4 regions of the Paenibacillus sp. 1A_MP2 genome follow, and region 3 is predicted to be linked to each of the others. Evidence: riboswitches for the same ligand, from Rfam matches in the RefSeq annotation. Region 3 holds a riboswitch; each other region holds the start of a gene.
The links. A riboswitch is a leader RNA that binds a small molecule or an ion and turns the genes downstream of it on or off. The one in region 3 is predicted to bind cyclic di-AMP.
Positions count from the first base shown of each region.

Region 1: it holds a riboswitch for cyclic di-AMP, as region 3 does, so the genes downstream of both, ACTWJ7_RS01980 (3D domain-containing protein) here and ACTWJ7_RS24205 (C40 family peptidase) in region 3, are expected to answer to the same signal.
Region 2: it holds a riboswitch for cyclic di-AMP, as region 3 does, so the genes downstream of both, ACTWJ7_RS16415 (3D domain-containing protein) here and ACTWJ7_RS24205 (C40 family peptidase) in region 3, are expected to answer to the same signal.
Region 4: it holds a riboswitch for cyclic di-AMP, as region 3 does, so the genes downstream of both, ACTWJ7_RS27885 (hypothetical protein) here and ACTWJ7_RS24205 (C40 family peptidase) in region 3, are expected to answer to the same signal.

Region 1 is NZ_JBQQCS010000001.1:353,871-358,152, forward strand. It holds gene rsmA (16S rRNA (adenine(1518)-N(6)/adenine(1519)-N(6))-dimethyltransferase RsmA) at 1-56, opposite strand, end outside; gene rnmV (ribonuclease M5) at 61-606, opposite strand; gene ACTWJ7_RS01980 (3D domain-containing protein) at 761-1,945, opposite strand; cyclic di-AMP (ydaO/yuaA leader) riboswitch at 2,218-2,470, opposite strand; gene ACTWJ7_RS01985 (TatD family hydrolase) at 2,712-3,482, opposite strand; gene ACTWJ7_RS01990 (HD domain-containing protein) at 3,811-4,282, opposite strand, start outside.
Region 2 is NZ_JBQQCS010000001.1:3,354,528-3,358,809, reverse strand. It holds gene ACTWJ7_RS16430 (PspA/IM30 family protein) at 1-181, opposite strand, end outside; gene ACTWJ7_RS16425 (prenylated flavin chaperone LpdD) at 310-657, opposite strand; gene ACTWJ7_RS16420 (polysaccharide deacetylase family protein) at 812-1,600, shown strand; gene ACTWJ7_RS16415 (3D domain-containing protein) at 1,780-2,448, opposite strand; cyclic di-AMP (ydaO/yuaA leader) riboswitch at 2,451-2,647, opposite strand; gene ACTWJ7_RS16410 (amino acid ABC transporter ATP-binding protein) at 2,932-3,654, opposite strand; gene ACTWJ7_RS16405 (ABC transporter substrate-binding protein/permease) at 3,641-4,282, opposite strand, start outside.
Region 3 is NZ_JBQQCS010000001.1:4,980,387-4,984,668, forward strand. It holds gene ACTWJ7_RS24190 (glycine C-acetyltransferase) at 1-1,001, opposite strand, end outside; gene ACTWJ7_RS24195 (winged helix-turn-helix transcriptional regulator) at 1,128-1,427, shown strand; tRNA gene ACTWJ7_RS24200 (tRNA-Leu) at 1,960-2,043, opposite strand; cyclic di-AMP (ydaO/yuaA leader) riboswitch at 2,350-2,481, shown strand; gene ACTWJ7_RS24205 (C40 family peptidase) at 2,487-2,951, shown strand; gene ACTWJ7_RS24210 (carboxymuconolactone decarboxylase family protein) at 3,048-3,377, opposite strand; partial or broken gene ACTWJ7_RS24215 (hypothetical protein) at 3,494-3,711, opposite strand; gene ACTWJ7_RS24220 (hypothetical protein) at 3,836-4,165, opposite strand; gene ACTWJ7_RS24225 (xanthine phosphoribosyltransferase) at 4,264-4,282, opposite strand, start outside.
Region 4 is NZ_JBQQCS010000001.1:5,664,544-5,668,825, reverse strand. It holds tRNA gene ACTWJ7_RS27895 (tRNA-Leu) at 158-240, shown strand; gene ACTWJ7_RS27890 (glutathione peroxidase) at 389-865, opposite strand; cyclic di-AMP (ydaO/yuaA leader) riboswitch at 1,233-1,407, shown strand; gene ACTWJ7_RS27885 (hypothetical protein) at 1,525-1,923, shown strand; gene ACTWJ7_RS27880 (HAD family hydrolase) at 2,085-2,768, shown strand; gene ACTWJ7_RS27875 (Nramp family divalent metal transporter) at 2,934-4,229, opposite strand.

The DNA of each region.
Region 1 (4,282 bases), 4.6 Mb from region 3:
ATTTCTTTGGTCCGTTTGGGTGTTGCAATCTCTACGGTTTCTTCCATGCCCTTCATACGCTCACAATCCTTCACGTTCAATTTGCGATAATGCTTCGGAGAACTCTTCCCGGGTAATCTGGAATACACTCAATCGCTTGTGGAACTGCTTGCCGTTGCAATAACCAATGCCCAGCAAATTGCCCATCTCCATGCGACGTGCAGCAGCCTGTGGGTGCACAATCAGTCCCGCCGCAATCAGATCCTCCCAATCGATCAGACTTGGTGCGCCTTCATATGACGTATGCACACGAGCCAGTGCATGACGAATCGCCTCCGGTGAGGCGTTCTCCACTCCGATGTCGCCTTTGCGCGTAGCATCCGCCTCCGGAATGAAGGCATGCTTGCAACCAGGTACTTTATTGGCAATGATTTTACGAATACGTTCACCCGCGTGATCCGGGTCTGTCAGTACGATGACACCACGTCTCTCTTGAGCAAGTGCAATCCGCTTTAGAATGCGCTGGTTGATGGCCGATCCACCGGTCTCAATTGTATCTGCCTGAACCGCACGGCGAATGGCTACGGTGTCATCACGGCCTTCCACCACGATCACTTCTTTTATCATGTTCCATTTCTTCCTTTCTAACGCAAAAAGAAGAGGAGTATCCTCTTCTCTGCTAAACGGCGGGGAGACTGAATTCAGACCCCTCCGACGCATATTCCGCATGAATCATTCATGCTTATATTTTATAGCATTCCCATATCAAAGTAAAACGATTTTAGTTTGCTTCCGGCTTCACCGGACCAATCACATATACCGTCTTGCCTTTCTTCCGTCCGAAGTTCAGGGCATGCTTCACACTATCATAATACACATCAATTTTGTTGCCTTTAATGGCACCACCGGTGTCTTCCGCACGACGGAAGCCAAGGCCCTCGATATACACCCACCAGCCAATCGGAATGATTTTGGGATCAACCGCAATGGTACGTCCCTCGGTTACCCGAGTGCCTGATGCTGTTTTTGTGCCGATACCGGGCTCTTCAGAAGAGTATGCCGTCATGGATACATTTTTCAATACTTTTGAATATTTAAAAGAATTGCCTGAGACGGTAATTACTTTGCTGCCCGAGGCAGCGGTTTTCTTCGAGTTCGTGGTTGTTGCTGTTTTGGTTGTAGAAGTCTGCGCCGATACCGTCTGAATCACTGGCTCTTTCACAACAGGTTTTGCTTTGGTGCCAACGGCGATAACTTTATCGACGCGATTCGTTGCGATCGATTTACCCACCATTTTTTTGGAGACCAATTCTCCATCCTGGAACACTTTTTCAATATGCTGTACAAGTGTGCCTTCTTTACCGCTCACAACGACACGATTGTCGCCTTTGTATAAGCTAGGGTCAGCCGTTTTGATCACTTTATAAGCGATCGGCTTTTCCACTTCCACCGTACGCTTGGTTACGCGCACTACCCGAATTTTCATATCCGCTTCAACAGTGGTTCCCAGCGCAGGATACACTTTGTCTTCACTTGCAATCTGAATACCTGATTTTTTAATCGCATCTTTTACCGATGAATCGGTTGTATACAGAGTCTTGGTGTCTCCGTCTGCCGTAATCTTAACTGGAACTGCCCGCTCAATAACGATGCGGTCTCCATCTGTGATCGCCCCGTTCAAGGGCATGGATACCTGATCGTGAGGGCTGACTGTGATTGACTGCTCCTCCAGCATTTCCTGAAGCATTCCTGTACGAGTCTCTACCGCTTGAGCTTTGCCATCAATAACCAGTGAAATTTGTTTCCCGGCCTGACCGTAAACGACTAACAAGATCATGATTGTAAGCGCAATTGAGAAAATCGCGATCAATGCCATTTGACGCAAGTTCTCATGCTTCCACCGCAACGCGAAAGACTTACTGGATGATCGTGACTCATGGGTCTCTTCTGGTTGGAATGTGCCCACTTCTCCGTCCTCCTTCATAGCCTCGCCGTCTAAAGTAATGCATGATGTCTTTGACGCGACTATACCAAATTTTCTACAGAACACAGATCGGACCAACATAATCGGTTCTGCACCATGAATCACTCTTCGCAACATGATGTCATCCTCCTGAATACTTACCGTATGATGACAGTATTTCTTTTATTCAAAAACAAAAAAGCCAAAGAAAGAGTTTAAGAGGAACTCTTTCGTGGCTTCCGAATGATTCTGAATATCGGAAATTCATGCACGAGGTTGCCTCTCTTTTCCGCTTGCGAGGTTAGCTGTCGGGTTCGGGCGAAAGAGAGCCGCCCTATCTCCGGTCACCCGCTCATGGCGGACGCCCTTGAATTCACCCCGAGACCCAAAGAAGAAATCAAATACGGCTTCGCAGATTTATACGCTGCTTTTGGGTCAGCGCATGTTGCGCATCGGCTGAAATCACCGATGTTTAAGCCCTATTGGTTCCCCCGCTCTCCGTTAACGGAGACTCAGCGAGACTGATTCATGAAAGTAATGTTGTTTCATCGGAAAGTGTCCCTTTGTTCATCCCCCGAACATCTGTCCAATTTTCCGCACAACAATTCACTGAAAAGATGATATCCTGTTTCTATGCATGTTGTAAAGCGTTGTTCAAGTACGTTTTTCTAAATATTTGGTTAAAATATTGTAATATTCTTGATTTATTTGGATCAAAAAGCAAATTAACTCCGCCTAACTCACTTTTTCACCCGTTTTGCTCGATATTTTAACGAATCCCAAATCGTTCCATGGCATTTCTGGTCGTTATTGCTGCAATTTCCTCTACCGAAATGCCTTTAATTTCCGCAGCTGCTTCTGCAACCAGACGTACATGCGCTGTCTCATTTCGTTTTCCACGATAAGGGTGAGGTGTCAAATAAGGAGCATCGGTTTCGATGAAAAATCGGTCCATAGGAACCTTCTCAAGTACCTCTTTCGGCTGCTTCGCATTTTTGAACGTGATTGGCCCTCCGAAGGAAAGATGGAAGCCCAAATCCAGGCACATTTTTGCCGTTTCCCAGCTGCCAGAGAACGAATGCATGACACCGCCTACTTCTCCAGCCTTTTCTTCACGCAGAATCTTTACAATATCCTCATGCGCATCCCGGTTGTGAATGACAATCGGCATATTCAACTCACGAGCCAGTCCAATCTGTTGTCGTAATACGCGATGTTGAACCTCTTTTGGTGAAGTGTCCCAATAATAGTCTAGACCAATTTCACCAATGGCTACCACTTTTTCATGCTTGCATAAAGATGCAATCCATTCCAGATCACCCTCCTGCATCGTGATCGCATCTACAGGGTGCCAACCTACTGCAGCATATATAAAATCATAGGTTTCAGCCAGCTTCATCGTGGTTGGAATGGTCTCCCGGTTAAAGCCTACGTTAATCATGCGGCCAACGCCTGCATCCACAGCACGCTGAATCATTTCCTCGCGGTCCTCGTCGAATTGTGGAGCATCCAGGTGGGTATGTGTGTCGAACAACATCATTTTGTATTTCTCCCTTCGTGTCGAATCAACGACAATCTCTTCTTATCCACTCTGCAGATCTTAACCAGAAATAAATATTACTAATTAGATCGTGCTTTTATCTATATTTCATTTCATTCGTTCGTTGAGCACAACATGTAGAGCGAACGAGTTCTTTCATATCTATATGTTGCTTAATTTTAGCCGACTGAGTTGTATTCTAATTGCTCTGATTACAAAATTATGTCGATCTACATGTACTCTCCATTAAAGCAGATTACTGTATCATGAAAATAGCTCTTTTAGAAAGCCTTTTGCATCATGACTCATCAACAGCATTGCACACCATTTAATGTGAGAAATAGGGGCGTATATGGGACGGTAATTCATGAACAATCGCATCCACCTTATTTTGCGGATAATACAAGTGATGTTTTCCCCGATGAAGACCACTGATTGAACGGACGATGTCGGACATCTCTGACAACTCATGTAACTTGTCTTGCCGATCAAGCAGCAGAATCTGCTTGTCCGTCGATTCATCCGGACGAAACACATCATACGGATTATCCGATGGAAAATCAATTTCCAGATCATACTCGGGATTGAGACCTGCTACAGTGAAGGCTTCCCGAATCTCTTCAATCATGTTTACGTCGATCTGTTCAATCTCTACATACTTATATAATTTGCGGTCTATAAAACGTTCGCATAACTCACTTAGAACAGCATCGTCCTCTTTGCGCCACTGCATAAATGCCGTCTGTATCAAAGCTTCGTCCAGTTGTAAATATTCGACCACCGATATATCTCCATCGAAT
Region 2 (4,282 bases), 1.6 Mb from region 3:
ACAGTTGCTTAAATTTCTTCTCAATAGCAATCTGTGCGGCAACAGCTTTCTCCGCATCTTCCAGATCTTCCTGCATATCCCGGATATATTGATCTGTCATCTTGATTGGATCTTCTGCCTTGTCAATAATGGAATTAATGTTAGACATCGTTAAATCGCGCAATCGTTTGAAAATGGACATTATGGTATTCCTCCTAGTCGATAGTTCATCCTTGTATATAATCATACATACGTGGCAATGTTCTACTCGTTTCAATTTTAACAAAAAAAATCTTAAAAAACGATTTTAGCTACTTAGCCTACCTGGAGCTATTGGATCAGTGGACCGGTTTGGCTCAACAGCTCTTCATCCAGCAGCTTCTCTGCAGTCTGCACAATCTCATCAATCTGCATTCGCGTAATAGCATCAAAGTGAATGCCCATAATCACAGTCACGGTTACCTTTAAATGCAGAGAAGCTCTACGTGCAAGTCTCTCGCACAGCTCTTGTTCTTTATGCCCAGGGATATGCACCGTAGCCCCGTTCACCCGTTCCCGGTCCGGATAAAATGTTGCTACCGCCCCAATATGTGATCTTCCTCCAGTTACCATAAACACTTTGTCTTCCCCTGCCTCAATCACCTGTAAACGAACGGAATTTAAATCGTATGTATTCATCCTGCTCCACCTGTCCTTTTCTATATGTAATATATATGGTGGAATTATGGCTACAATTTAATGAATCAACAATGAAACATCTCACATCATGCATAAATACGGATCCCCCCGGGCATACCAAAGAGAACGCAATTTGGGAAAAGGAGGCACTAACATGCGCATACGCCTCATAATGATATCCATCATGTTCATTCTTCTGGGAGGAAGTTACGCCCCTGCTCAGATATGGGCATCTACAAGCCCGCAAACCGAACCTGCTTCGAAGTCTGATTCTTCCGAAGAGGAACAGCTGACACTGGGACAGCTCAGACAGAAATATGCGGATACGTTCAAAACCAACGGCCCTTCAACAAAAAAGGTCGCACTGACTTTTGATGATGTACCTGATCCGCGGTTCACCCCTCAAGTGCTGGATATTTTAAAAAAATACAAGGTACGGGCTACCTTCTTCATCGTGGGACATCGCGCTGAGAAACATCCGGATTTGGTGAAACGCATGGTGAAGGAAGGGCATATTGTTGGCAATCACAGCTACAATCACCCCCAGTTCAGTAAGCTATCCATGAATGCATTTCGCAAACAAATCTTACATACCGGGGATATTATTCGCAATCTGGTAGGTTACACACCCAAAATGATTCGTCCACCCTATGGCGACATTAACGAGCAGCAGCTGCAATGGGCGGCCAAACAACATTACAGCATTGTGAACTGGAACGTCGATTCCCTGGACTGGAAGGGTCTCTCCAAAGAGGAAGTCAAACAAAACATCCTGTCTGCCGTCAAACCTGGTTCCATTGTTCTGCAGCATGCAGGAGGCGGGGTCGGATCGATATTAAATGGTACTATTGAGGCGTTGCCTGAAGTCATCGAGGAGCTGCGAAACCGCGGGTATGAGCTCGTAACTTTGGATGAACTGTTGGAACTGCCCAAGGGCAAGTAGGATCAAGATTCGCTGCGCAGCGCGTTCAGCAGCAGCGCCAGCAGCTTGGGTTGCTACAGAAATCGGATATGCAAAAGGGTGTCCTTCAATCACAATATTGTGATTGAAGGACACCCTTTACGGTTTGATGTAGGTTCAGTTGTAGTCTCACATGTTCATGTGCAGCTACTCTTTTGATTTTATTTCAAAATGTAAAGTTCAACATCCTGAATACCAAATGTGTTCACGGATTGCTTGCTGCCAGGAATAAAGATATCAATTTTATGGCCTTTGATGGCACCACCCACATCACGGGCTGTAGCAACAAATGCCTGTTTAGGTAGTCCTGGATGTGTATGACCCGTTACCAGTACTTTTGTACCCAGTGGAATGATACTAGGGTCTACTGCGATCGTGCCAAGTTCGAGCGGATTACCGAAGTAATCTACTGCACCCCATCCTCCATTTTCGGAAGCATCCGCGGAGTATGCTGTTGCTTTTACGTCGACAGTTTTGCTGTAATCAAACGTTTTCCCCCAGGCCTGTACCACCTTGCTATCCGAATTTACGTCAAGACTTGCGGCAGTCACCGTTTTGGCCTCTGTTTTTGCTGCTGCAGCAGAAGCTGTGTTCGTTGTGTTACCAGGGATCGTAATTTTCAATCCCCCATAAATGTTGTAGGCTGAAATGTCATTGTTAGCTTTAATAAGTGCGTTAAGTCCAACTCCATATTGTTTGGATAAGGTGTAGAAGGTATCCCCCTCTTTGGCCACATGAACTGAATCAGCATGAGCCGGAACGGCTTGAATGAGCATTGCTGCTGTCAGCAAAGCTGTTGCTGTTTTGGCTATACGTTTCTTGTTAATCATGGTCTTCCTCCCTCATTATGCCTGCGAAGTTAGTTGTCGGATTCGGATGGAGGAAACCACCCTATAGGTTCAATTACATGAATAATTTATGTAGCCCTAATTCACCCCAAGCCGTGTGCAAATGATTCTTCCCCAAGCACACTCTGCATCGTTACATCCCCCACACTCCCACCTCCGGAAGTTTCGGCAGGAACAAATATATCACAATTTTGTAACCAAGAGTCGTAGTAAATGTTACCATCTGGCTAATTCACTTCAACTTTTATGCTGAATTCAAGCGACTTTTTTCAATAAATTGTCTATTTGGACTTAAATCATTGATGACAGAAACGTTACTTTTTATGTAAATCTGTTCGTATCCTCACATAACAAAACATCCCTGCCGACTGGGCGTCGACAGGGATGCATGAATCGGATGAACTCTCATCCGCAGAACGAATTTTTGTTTCCACCTTGACCATCATCCTTTAGGATTTGGTTGTATTAAAGCACTTTAGCGAGGAAGTCACGTGTACGTGCATGTTTGGGTTGACCAAACACTTCATCCGGCGTTCCTTCTTCTACAATAACCCCGCCATCCATAAACAGAATGCGGTCACCTACTTCACGGGCAAAGCCCATTTCATGAGTCACGATGACCATGGTCATGCCGCCTACTGCAAGGCGTTTCATGACATCCAACACTTCACCGACCATTTCAGGGTCCAGTGCAGAGGTAGGTTCATCAAACAGCATAACATGCGGCTGCATCGCAAGTGCCCTTGCAATAGCTATCCGTTGTTTCTGTCCACCGGACAGCTGGTTTGGATAGGCATCTTTTTTGTCGGACAAGCCAACCGTTTTGAGCAAATCTTCACAGATTTGTTCCGCTTCTTGTGCAGACTGTTTTTTCACTTTAATGGGAGCAATCGTAATGTTCTGCTGCACCGTTTTATGTGGAAACAGATTGAAATGCTGGAATACCATCCCCATTTTTTCACGAGTCGCATTAATGTTATGTTTGGGACCCGTGATCGATACTCCCTCAAAATCAATCTCCCCAGAAGTAGGCTGCTCCAGTAGATTCAGACAACGTAAGAAGGTACTTTTCCCAGATCCGGACGGACCGATGACCACGACAACCTCACCTTTGCCTATTGTTACGTTGATGCCCTTAAGCACATCGTTGCTTCCATATGATTTGTGTAATTGTCTAACGTCTATCACTTGCACTCAACTTCCTTTCCAGTCGACCCATCAGCTTGGACAAAATGAACGTCAGCACAAAGTAAATGGCTGCTGCAATCAGGAATGGGTTCATTCCTTGGTACGTAATGTTTTTGACCACACTTGCCTGGTACATAATGTCCACCATACCGATAACCGAGATAATGGAGGATTCCTTGATAATTGTCACGAACTCATTACCGATCGCCGGCAACACCGCTTTGAACGCTTGTGGAAGGATGATGTAGCGCATTGCGGCGCCTCTTCCCATCCCCAGGGAACGGGCTGCTTCCAGCTGGCCGCGATCCACACCCTGTATACCTGCACGGAAAATCTCGGCAAGATAGGCACCACTATTAATGGAAAGGGTAATAATACCCGCCTGAAGCGGCGTAAAATTAATACCAAGTGTCAACGCAAGTCCATAGTAGATAATCATCAATTGAACCAGCATTGGTGTACCACGAATAACCTCAACATAAGCTGTTCCGAGCCAGCGCAGAATTGCGACGTCATGCAGACGGAACAGACAGATGATCAAACCAATAATGACCCCGAATATTACACCGAGAGCAGACAGTAAGAGCGTATAGCCCACACCTGTCGCATAGAAGCTTTTGTACTGCCA
Region 3 (4,282 bases):
TCATCGCCAATGATACAAGGTGTGATCGGCGTTTCGCTTTGGCCTACATCATATCCAAGTCGGCTCAAGCCGTTTTTCAAATCATTGCCGTTCTCCCACAGCTTCTCGATCAGCTCTTTGTCATTCATCAAAATGTCGACAGAAGCGCTGCAAGAAGCGATTGCAGCCGGAGGTAGCGATGTCGAAAACAGAAACGGACGGCTTCTCAGCTTCAACCATTCGATCAGTTGTTTTTTACCCGCCACATAACCGCCGACAACGCCGATCGCCTTGGAAAGAGTACCAATTTGAAAGTCAATGCGGTCGGACAATCCAAAATGCTTCACGGTTCCCGCACCTGCTCCGAGAACGCCCGAACCGTGGGCATCATCCACATAAGTAATCAGATCGAATTCTTCTGCTATTTTCACGATTTCGGGCAGCTTTGCTATATCACCATCCATGGAGAAAACCCCGTCAGTGATGACCATAATTTTATGGTACTGACCGGATTCCTTGGCATCTTTCGCCTGCTGTCTTAAATCATTCATATCCGAATGCTTAAAGCGAATCACCTTAGCTCTCGACAGGCGGCAGCCATCAATAATCGAAGCATGGTTCAGCTCATCGGATAAAATCGCATCATGCTGGTCCATTACCGCGGATATAGCAGCCATATTGCAGTTAAATCCCGATTGATACACGATAACGGCTTCCGTTTTTTTGAAACGGGCCAGTTTTTCTTCAAGCTCAATATGAAGATCCATCGTACCATTGATTGTTCTCACAGCCCCTGCGCCTGCCCCGTATGTCTGCGACGCCTTAACTGAAGCATCAATCAGGCGGTAATCTGTTGCCAGTCCCAAATAGTTATTGGAAGACAAATTGATTAGGGACTTTCCGTCGATACGAATAACAGGACCATTTGCACCCTGCAGCGTATCGATGACGTTATATAGACCTTTAGTCTTTAGATCTTCGATGTTCGAACTTAAAAATTGGTCCAATGCTTGACTTGACATTCCATTCCCTCCTCGATATACGTATGTCCTCGTACAGGAGACATAGTATTCCTCCAAAAAACCCTGTTATAAAAGGAATTAAACTAATTTCAATGTATCATCTTTTTTATTCTTTGTACACATGTGGTGGACAAAAAAATAAAAATATCCGCAAAAAAACATAGCGATTGCTTCCCCCATTCCCGGAAGCAATCGCTACTAAATCTTTGCTTATATCTCTTGCTGTCATTAACCCTTCAGCTTCGTGAGTTAGAAAAAGACGGTTTAGTCTCTAGAACGATATATCCTGTAGTTCCACCTAAAATAGAGTATCAGCTAACTGATATTGGGCATTCAATGAAGGATATTATTCTTGCGATGTATGATTGGGGGCTTGATTATCAAAAGATGCAAGCAAAGAAAACTCCATTTAGCAAAGAGGTATAGTGATGTGAAATGTCTCCTGACAGTTGTCCGGACGACGCCTATTCCATGGGTAGCCAATCTACGATAATGCTTCAACTTGTAGAAGGGTCATCTTACGAGGAGGTGTTCTAAGGCACGCTCTAGTTCATCTTTATTTCTAACCCGGCCCGTATATCAGGCCGGGTGTCGTTTTTTGTACTTAAACAACTTTATTATCAGAGAACATGTCGGGCTTAGAACTGCTGCTGCGGCTGTTGGAGGAACAGCAGAAAAACAGGCAGCTCTACAAATCGTCCTACTCTGATGACTACAGGGATCAGATTTACGTACACAAGCTGGGCCAGGGGATCAAACCGGGATACATTACGCATTCAGGAATGGCTTGGTCACAGCCATTTTTTCGACTAACGAAACATCTATGCCCACTTGGAATACATATCCAAGATATCATCAGCGCAGGTGATGAGCGGAAGCCTGAATATCCTGACAAATATAAAAAAGGCTCTGATCTGCATAAAAACGCAGAACAGAAACCTATTGATGATGAGTATGATGCGGTCGAGAGGACTCGAACCTCCACGGGGGTTAGCCCACACGGACCTGAACCGTGCGCGTCTGCCAATTCCGCCACGACCGCGTATATCATATCTCCGAGAAATTATATCGCGGCGACAAGAAATAATATATCATGTGCAGGTAATTAGTGTCAACAAAAAAAATATAATTTCCCACTTCAATGTATGTAATATAACCAATACATTGTCCAATTTCTCTCCAGTTGAAACAGTAGTTACTTTTTTGTCATCGATTAGAATCCAACATTCGAGTTTTTTCAACATAAAAAGTCAGAATTCCGTTAACATTGAGGTGCTAAGAAAACATTAAAACAGGTTTGACATTTTCGCATTTATGCAATATAGTTTCAAAAGGTTACAAAAACTTAATTATTCATTTGCCGAGTTTCATGTTTGAAAACGGGGGAACCATTTTGGGTGAATTATTCTTATACATAGGAAATATAGGGAACCTTCTACCGAACCCTTAGCTAACTCCGTAGGCATCGAAGGGAGAACACAAATTTTGAAAAAGCTTATCATCTCCATTTTTGGAGCAGCAGTACTATTTACATCCGGGGCAACAAGCACTGAAGCAAGCAGTATTAACACCGTGGTAAACAACATGACAGGCATACCTTACAAATGGGGTGGCACTACGCTCGCCGGGTTTGATTGCTCGGGATTTATGAGATATATTTTCAACAAATACAGCATTGAATTGCCACGTACTTCGCAGCAGCAAGCCAAGGCTGGCACGCCGGTATCCAAAGCTAATCTGCGTACAGGTGACCTGGTGTTCTTTAATACGATGGGTAATGGCATTTCACATACAGGTGTATATATCGGTGGCGGACAGTTCGCTCACGCTTCAAGCAGCAAGGGTGTAAGCATCACTCAATTATCCAATCCTTACTTCAACGATCGTTACGTAACAGCACGCCGGGTAACAGGACAATATATGTATAACAAAATGTTGGGCAAAATATAAGTTGAACACGAAAAGGCTTCGGTTATAACCGGAGCCTTTTCTTTGTCTGCCCTATTTCTACAGAAAGCTGGACAAAATGATTCTGCAATACATAGGTTAATGTAAAGCCTTCTGTACTCTCATTGCACCCTGAGACAACGCATGGCCTCCGCCTACGGCTCCAGCCACAGCCACCGTCTCCATAATCTCCTGATCGGTCGCTCCTTTGGCACGTGCCTCTTCCACATGGTAGAACGTACATACCTCATTATTGGCAAACAATCCAATGCCCAGGGCAATCAGCTGTTTGGTCTTGGCTTCAATCGCTCCTGCCTGAAAACATTCTCCAGTGAACTCATGATAAGACTTCACCACTGCAGGCAGCACGTCGCTTAATTCACCCATCTGATCTTTATAGGCATGAACCTTATCATTCATCAGTGTCATGGTTACCGCACATCCTCTCGGCTGATATGTTACAAACTCTCACTGTACCTATCTTCTCTCCCGAGAGGTGCAATTATGCCAAAACATCCATGGTAAATGAACCTAAAACGCATGTCCTATTCTTCGAGCAGGCTCTTGCGTGGTTCGCTGAACAACTGGTACTGATAATTCCGGTCAAGCTTGACCACACGACGATTCTGACGGCGAATGAGTACCTGCTCCCGTCCCAGGCTACGACAATGCCTGTCACATCATTGGACTGAATCTCGTCCCGAATCACCCTTACTTTTTCACCCGATAAACGCAGTACATCCAATTCTGCATCACTGATCATATTCCCGACGCCTACTTTCTCCATAAAAATTATTTACAAAAAGAGACCTAAATGAAAAGTCATTTAGGTCTCACGTGACTGTATTGGACTGTCATGTCATTCGAAAGTATGTCCCGACTGAAAGTTACCGCTGCGCGTGCTCTTTGCTGTCGTTCTTCTCAAACCAAAAATCAAGCACTTTGGCGGACATCACACGTTCTTCAAGGTACTCCACTTGATGCGGTGTAAATTGTTCTTTCCAAGAGAAGGACAACTCTTCGCACAAGCCTACAATCGTCAGCAATTCTGACCAGGCAACGTAGCGTTTGTACCAGAAAAATTGAGGATGTTCAATCATATAGGGATAAAGGTCATCGAATTCCGTATGTTTACAATCCAGGGCACGCTCAAAATGTACTTTCGATTCCGCCAGCTTATCAATAAAAAATTGTTCTGTTGCCGGTTGGTTACCCATGGTGTTGCCTCCTCTCCCTAACATAACCCCATTATAAATGAAATCAGCGGTCATGCAAAGGCATTGTTATAAAAATAGGCACGTTTTCCTTTAAAAAGTCATATTTCGTTATCGTCA
Region 4 (4,282 bases), 680 kb from region 3:
CGGGATCAATTTTAATCATATGTGCTTTTTAGGAGAAAATGACGAGATTATACGATTTTTGGAAGGGAAAGCGCAGTTAAAATGATAATATTAAAAATGCTTTACATTTAAACTTGAAGCGGGTATAATCAATTCTGTTGCCGATTATTTACGACATGCGGTCGTGGTGGAATGGCAGACACGCTATCTTGAGGGGGTAGTGGGTGTATACCCGTGGAGGTTCGAGTCCTCTCGACCGCATCATAAGAACGATTAAGAAGAAGCTTCCCATACGGGGAGCTTCTTTTTATGTTTTTTTACAGTAAAGATGAGTCCAGACAAAAAAAGGTCACCCGTTTCCCTGAATGCATGCTCATTCTGTCTGCAGGGTTCGGATGGCCTTGAATTGTTATTTAAGCAATTCTTTGATGTCTGCTTCAATTTTATCAGGTGTTGTTTTGGGAGCATACCGTTTCAAAACACGTCCGTTCTGATCCACAAGGAATTTGGTGAAGTTCCATTTGATGGCTTTGGAGCCGAGTACGCCAGGTGCTTCTTTGGTTAGATGCTGGAATAGAGGATGAGCGCTTGAACCATTCACATCGATCTTCTCAAACATGGGGAAGCTGACACCATAGTTCATCTGGCAGAACTCGGCAATATCATCAGAAGAGCCTTTTTCCTGTGCAAACTGGTTGCTTGGAAAACCAAGAACTTCAAATGGGGAATCTTTGAACTTATCCTGGAGTTCTTGCAGACCTTTGAATTGAGGTGTAAGGCCGCATTGGCTTGCTGTATTCACGATAAGCAGTACTTTGTCACGATAGTTGGACATCTCAACTTCCTGACCGCGAAGGGTGTTTACTTTGTAGTCGTAGACTGACATGAAAATCGCCTCCATTTCATATTCTTCTATCATTTATTATATTGATTGCAATTAAATATTGCAAAATTAATATTGTTTTTTTAACGCTATTTGGACCTCTCGTGTATGAACTGTGAATGTTTTGCTACCTGAATTTCGCTAAAGAGAGAATTAGAGAGCTTTGAAGAGATGGGTGGAGAATGGATGTGTTGTAAGCGCTATTATTGATGTGAAATGGCAAAAATCCGTCGATTCGGTGATCTGCGCAGACTTTACACCGATATGGCACGGGTGTATGATTCATATCGTAATTCCAATTTCAATTAAATTTTACATGAAAAACGAAACAAACGATAATATCGCTCTGATTAAGGAACATAATGGAACGATGTTTTAATCGCTGAGTTTCCATTCATTCATGGGTGGGAAACGGGGAACCAACAGGATGAACTGTCCAGGACAGTAGGCATCCATGGGGTGAATTTTCCGGTGACAGCCGGAAATAGGGCGACTCTCGCGCCCGAATCCGTCAGCTAACCTCGTAAGCGTTAAAGGGAGAGGCAACAAGCCGTACGCTGGTTCATAGTGTCTTTTTGCTATGGATTATTGAAGAAGCGTCCGGGAGGCCTTGGTCCCCCACGCTTCTTTTTTGTTGTCTTTTCACGCCAAGGGAGGAACGAATGATGGATAAAGAGATGATCTTAGTGACTGCTCCAAATGAAGCAGGACGTAAATTTATCAAATTGCTGATGTACAAAAAAATGCCGTTTGCCGTTCTGACCAACAGTGCAGGGGAAGAGCGCAGGCTCCGGAGAATTGGTGTGGAGCATGTCATTCGCATGAACACGGCTGCAGCTCAGAAATGGTTTTTGCCGCAAGGCAGTGTAGGCAATGTTTTTATTTTTGAAAATAGCCTAAACCTGACCTGCCGATATTTGCAGATCTGCCGCTCCTGGACATCCAAGTCCCTGTGTGTCATTACAGAACAAAGCCACCCCAAAGGGATCTATCGGGGAATGGGAGCAGACCGTATCGTATATTCCTTGAATGGGGAAGTTGGGTTTCTGCTTAATGGTTAGTGGTACTATTCCTGTGATTGATCCAGTGTCAGCTGCCTGTTATAATTGAAATCATAAATATACGGAATATTGAGGAGACTCATGCATGATGGTGGGTCTTCTTTTTTATGGTTTGGGAAATGGGGAAATGAATTTCCTGTGGCTAACGAGGAGGAATAGGCGTGCCGGATGTACGTGGAATACAATGGTTGTTCTTTGATGTGGGGGATACGCTTGTGGACGAGTGGGAGCCGGTGGATGATATTATTGGTCAGTTCGTTCGAGAAGCTTGTGCGCTTGGTTATCAGGTGGAGATGCAGACAGTACGAGAACTATTTGCCGCCTCCTACCGAAATTACGAGCAATGGCCGATGAAACTGGCTATTCGTACCCTGATCAGCGATGAGCGGCACCGGGAACAGATACAGGAGAAGCTGAAGTTCCGCAAAGAGCTTGAACGCCCCTTCGCGTCAGCCGACGCTGTTCTCCAGACGTTGTCGCAACACTATAAGATTGGCATCATTGCCAATCAGAGCCCGGGGACGGAAAATCGGCTGGATAGCTATGGTTTGCGTAAGTACGTGGATGTGCTGGCCTGTTCCGCTGAAGAAGGAGTGTCCAAGCCTGATCCTGAATTGTATGCTGTAGCTCTGAAACAAGCGGGATGTAAACCGGAGGAAGCGGTCATGATCGGCGACCGGATTGATAATGATATTATTCCGGCTAAGAAGCTGGGTATGCACACGATCCGAATTTTGCAGGGGTATGGCAGGTTCCAGCCGGAGCTAGCAGATGCAGACCGTCCAGACTGGACGGTTGAATCACTGGATGAACTACTTCCCTTGTTGATGGTAACTCAAAATTGATAAATAAACTAAAAGCGGTATTTAGAGCTGATCTCTAATCGGTATGGATCAGGTTGGATTAGGCTGCTGCTAAAAAATATAAAAGGCTGATCATCTCAAGGGATACGTTACTTGAGTTGATCAGCCTTTTTGAGTTAGACAAAATACGGATTAGTTTTCTTTAACCTAGAACAACCGAATGGTCTGGATGATCAGATACACATTCAGGATAACGATAACTCCGGCAATGATCCAGGAGATGATTTTGAGCCACAGCTTGTTAGCAAAATCCCCCATGCTTTTTTTGTCACTCGTAAACATGATCAGTGGAATAACGGCAAAGGGGAGCTGCAGCGACAACAGAACCTGGCTCAGAATCAGCAGTTCTTCTGTTCCGTGCTCTCCGGCAATAGCTGTTACGATAACGGCCGGGATGATTGCAATCAGACGTGTTACCAGCCGACGAAGCCACGCCGGAATACGAATGTTCAGGAAGCCTTCCATTACAATCTGACCGGACAGTGTGCCGGTGAGTGTTGAGTTCTGGCCTGAAGCCAGCAGGGCTACACCGAACAGGATGCTGGCGATGGTGGTTCCCAGCAAAGGTGTCAGCAGATGGTAAGCATCCGTAATTTCCGCAACCTGGGTCATGCCTGCACTATGGAACACGGCAGCAGACACAATCAGGATGGCTGCATTGATGAACAGGGCCAGTGTTAAAGCGATTGTTGAATCCATGGTGGTATACAGAATCGCTTCTTTTTTACCCTTAGTTGTCTTTTCAATCTGACGGGTCTGTACGATAGAAGAATGCAGATACAGATTATGGGGCATCACGGTTGCGCCAATAATGCCGATGGCGATGTAGAGCATGGCTGGATTTTGCAAAATTTCGGCACTGGGTACAAAGCCGTGCATGACGCCGCCCATATCCGGTTTGGCGAGAAAAAGGTCAATCCCGAAGCAGAGGGCGATGGTAGCCATCAGCACAATAACGAGCGATTCCAATGCGCGGAAGCCTTTATTTTGCAGCAAAAGAATGACCAGTACATCGACAGCGGTAATAATGACGCCATATAACATGGGAATGTTGAACAACAGTTTGAGCGCGATGGCTGAACCAATAACCTCGGCAAGGTCGGTGGCTGCAATTGCAAGCTCACACAATATCCATAACACCATCACGACAGGCATGCTGAATCGTTCGCGGCAGGCTTGCGCCAAATCCCGTCCTGTGACAATCCCGAGCTTACCAGCGAGAGACTGTAACACAACAGCCATCAGGTTTGAAATCAGAATAACGGACAATAGGGTGTAGCCGAATTGTGAACCACCTGCAATATCAGTTGCCCAGTTCCCGGGATCCATATATCCAACGGCAACCAGGTAACCCGGTCCAACAAAAGCTAGGAACTTTTTCCACCAAGCAGCGTTCTGAGGCACCTTCATGGAGCTATGGGCTTCCCCGAGAGAGGGGGCCATACCCGCAGCCAATGGTTCATTGGAAGGAGCGTTGAACGGATTTTTTTTACTCA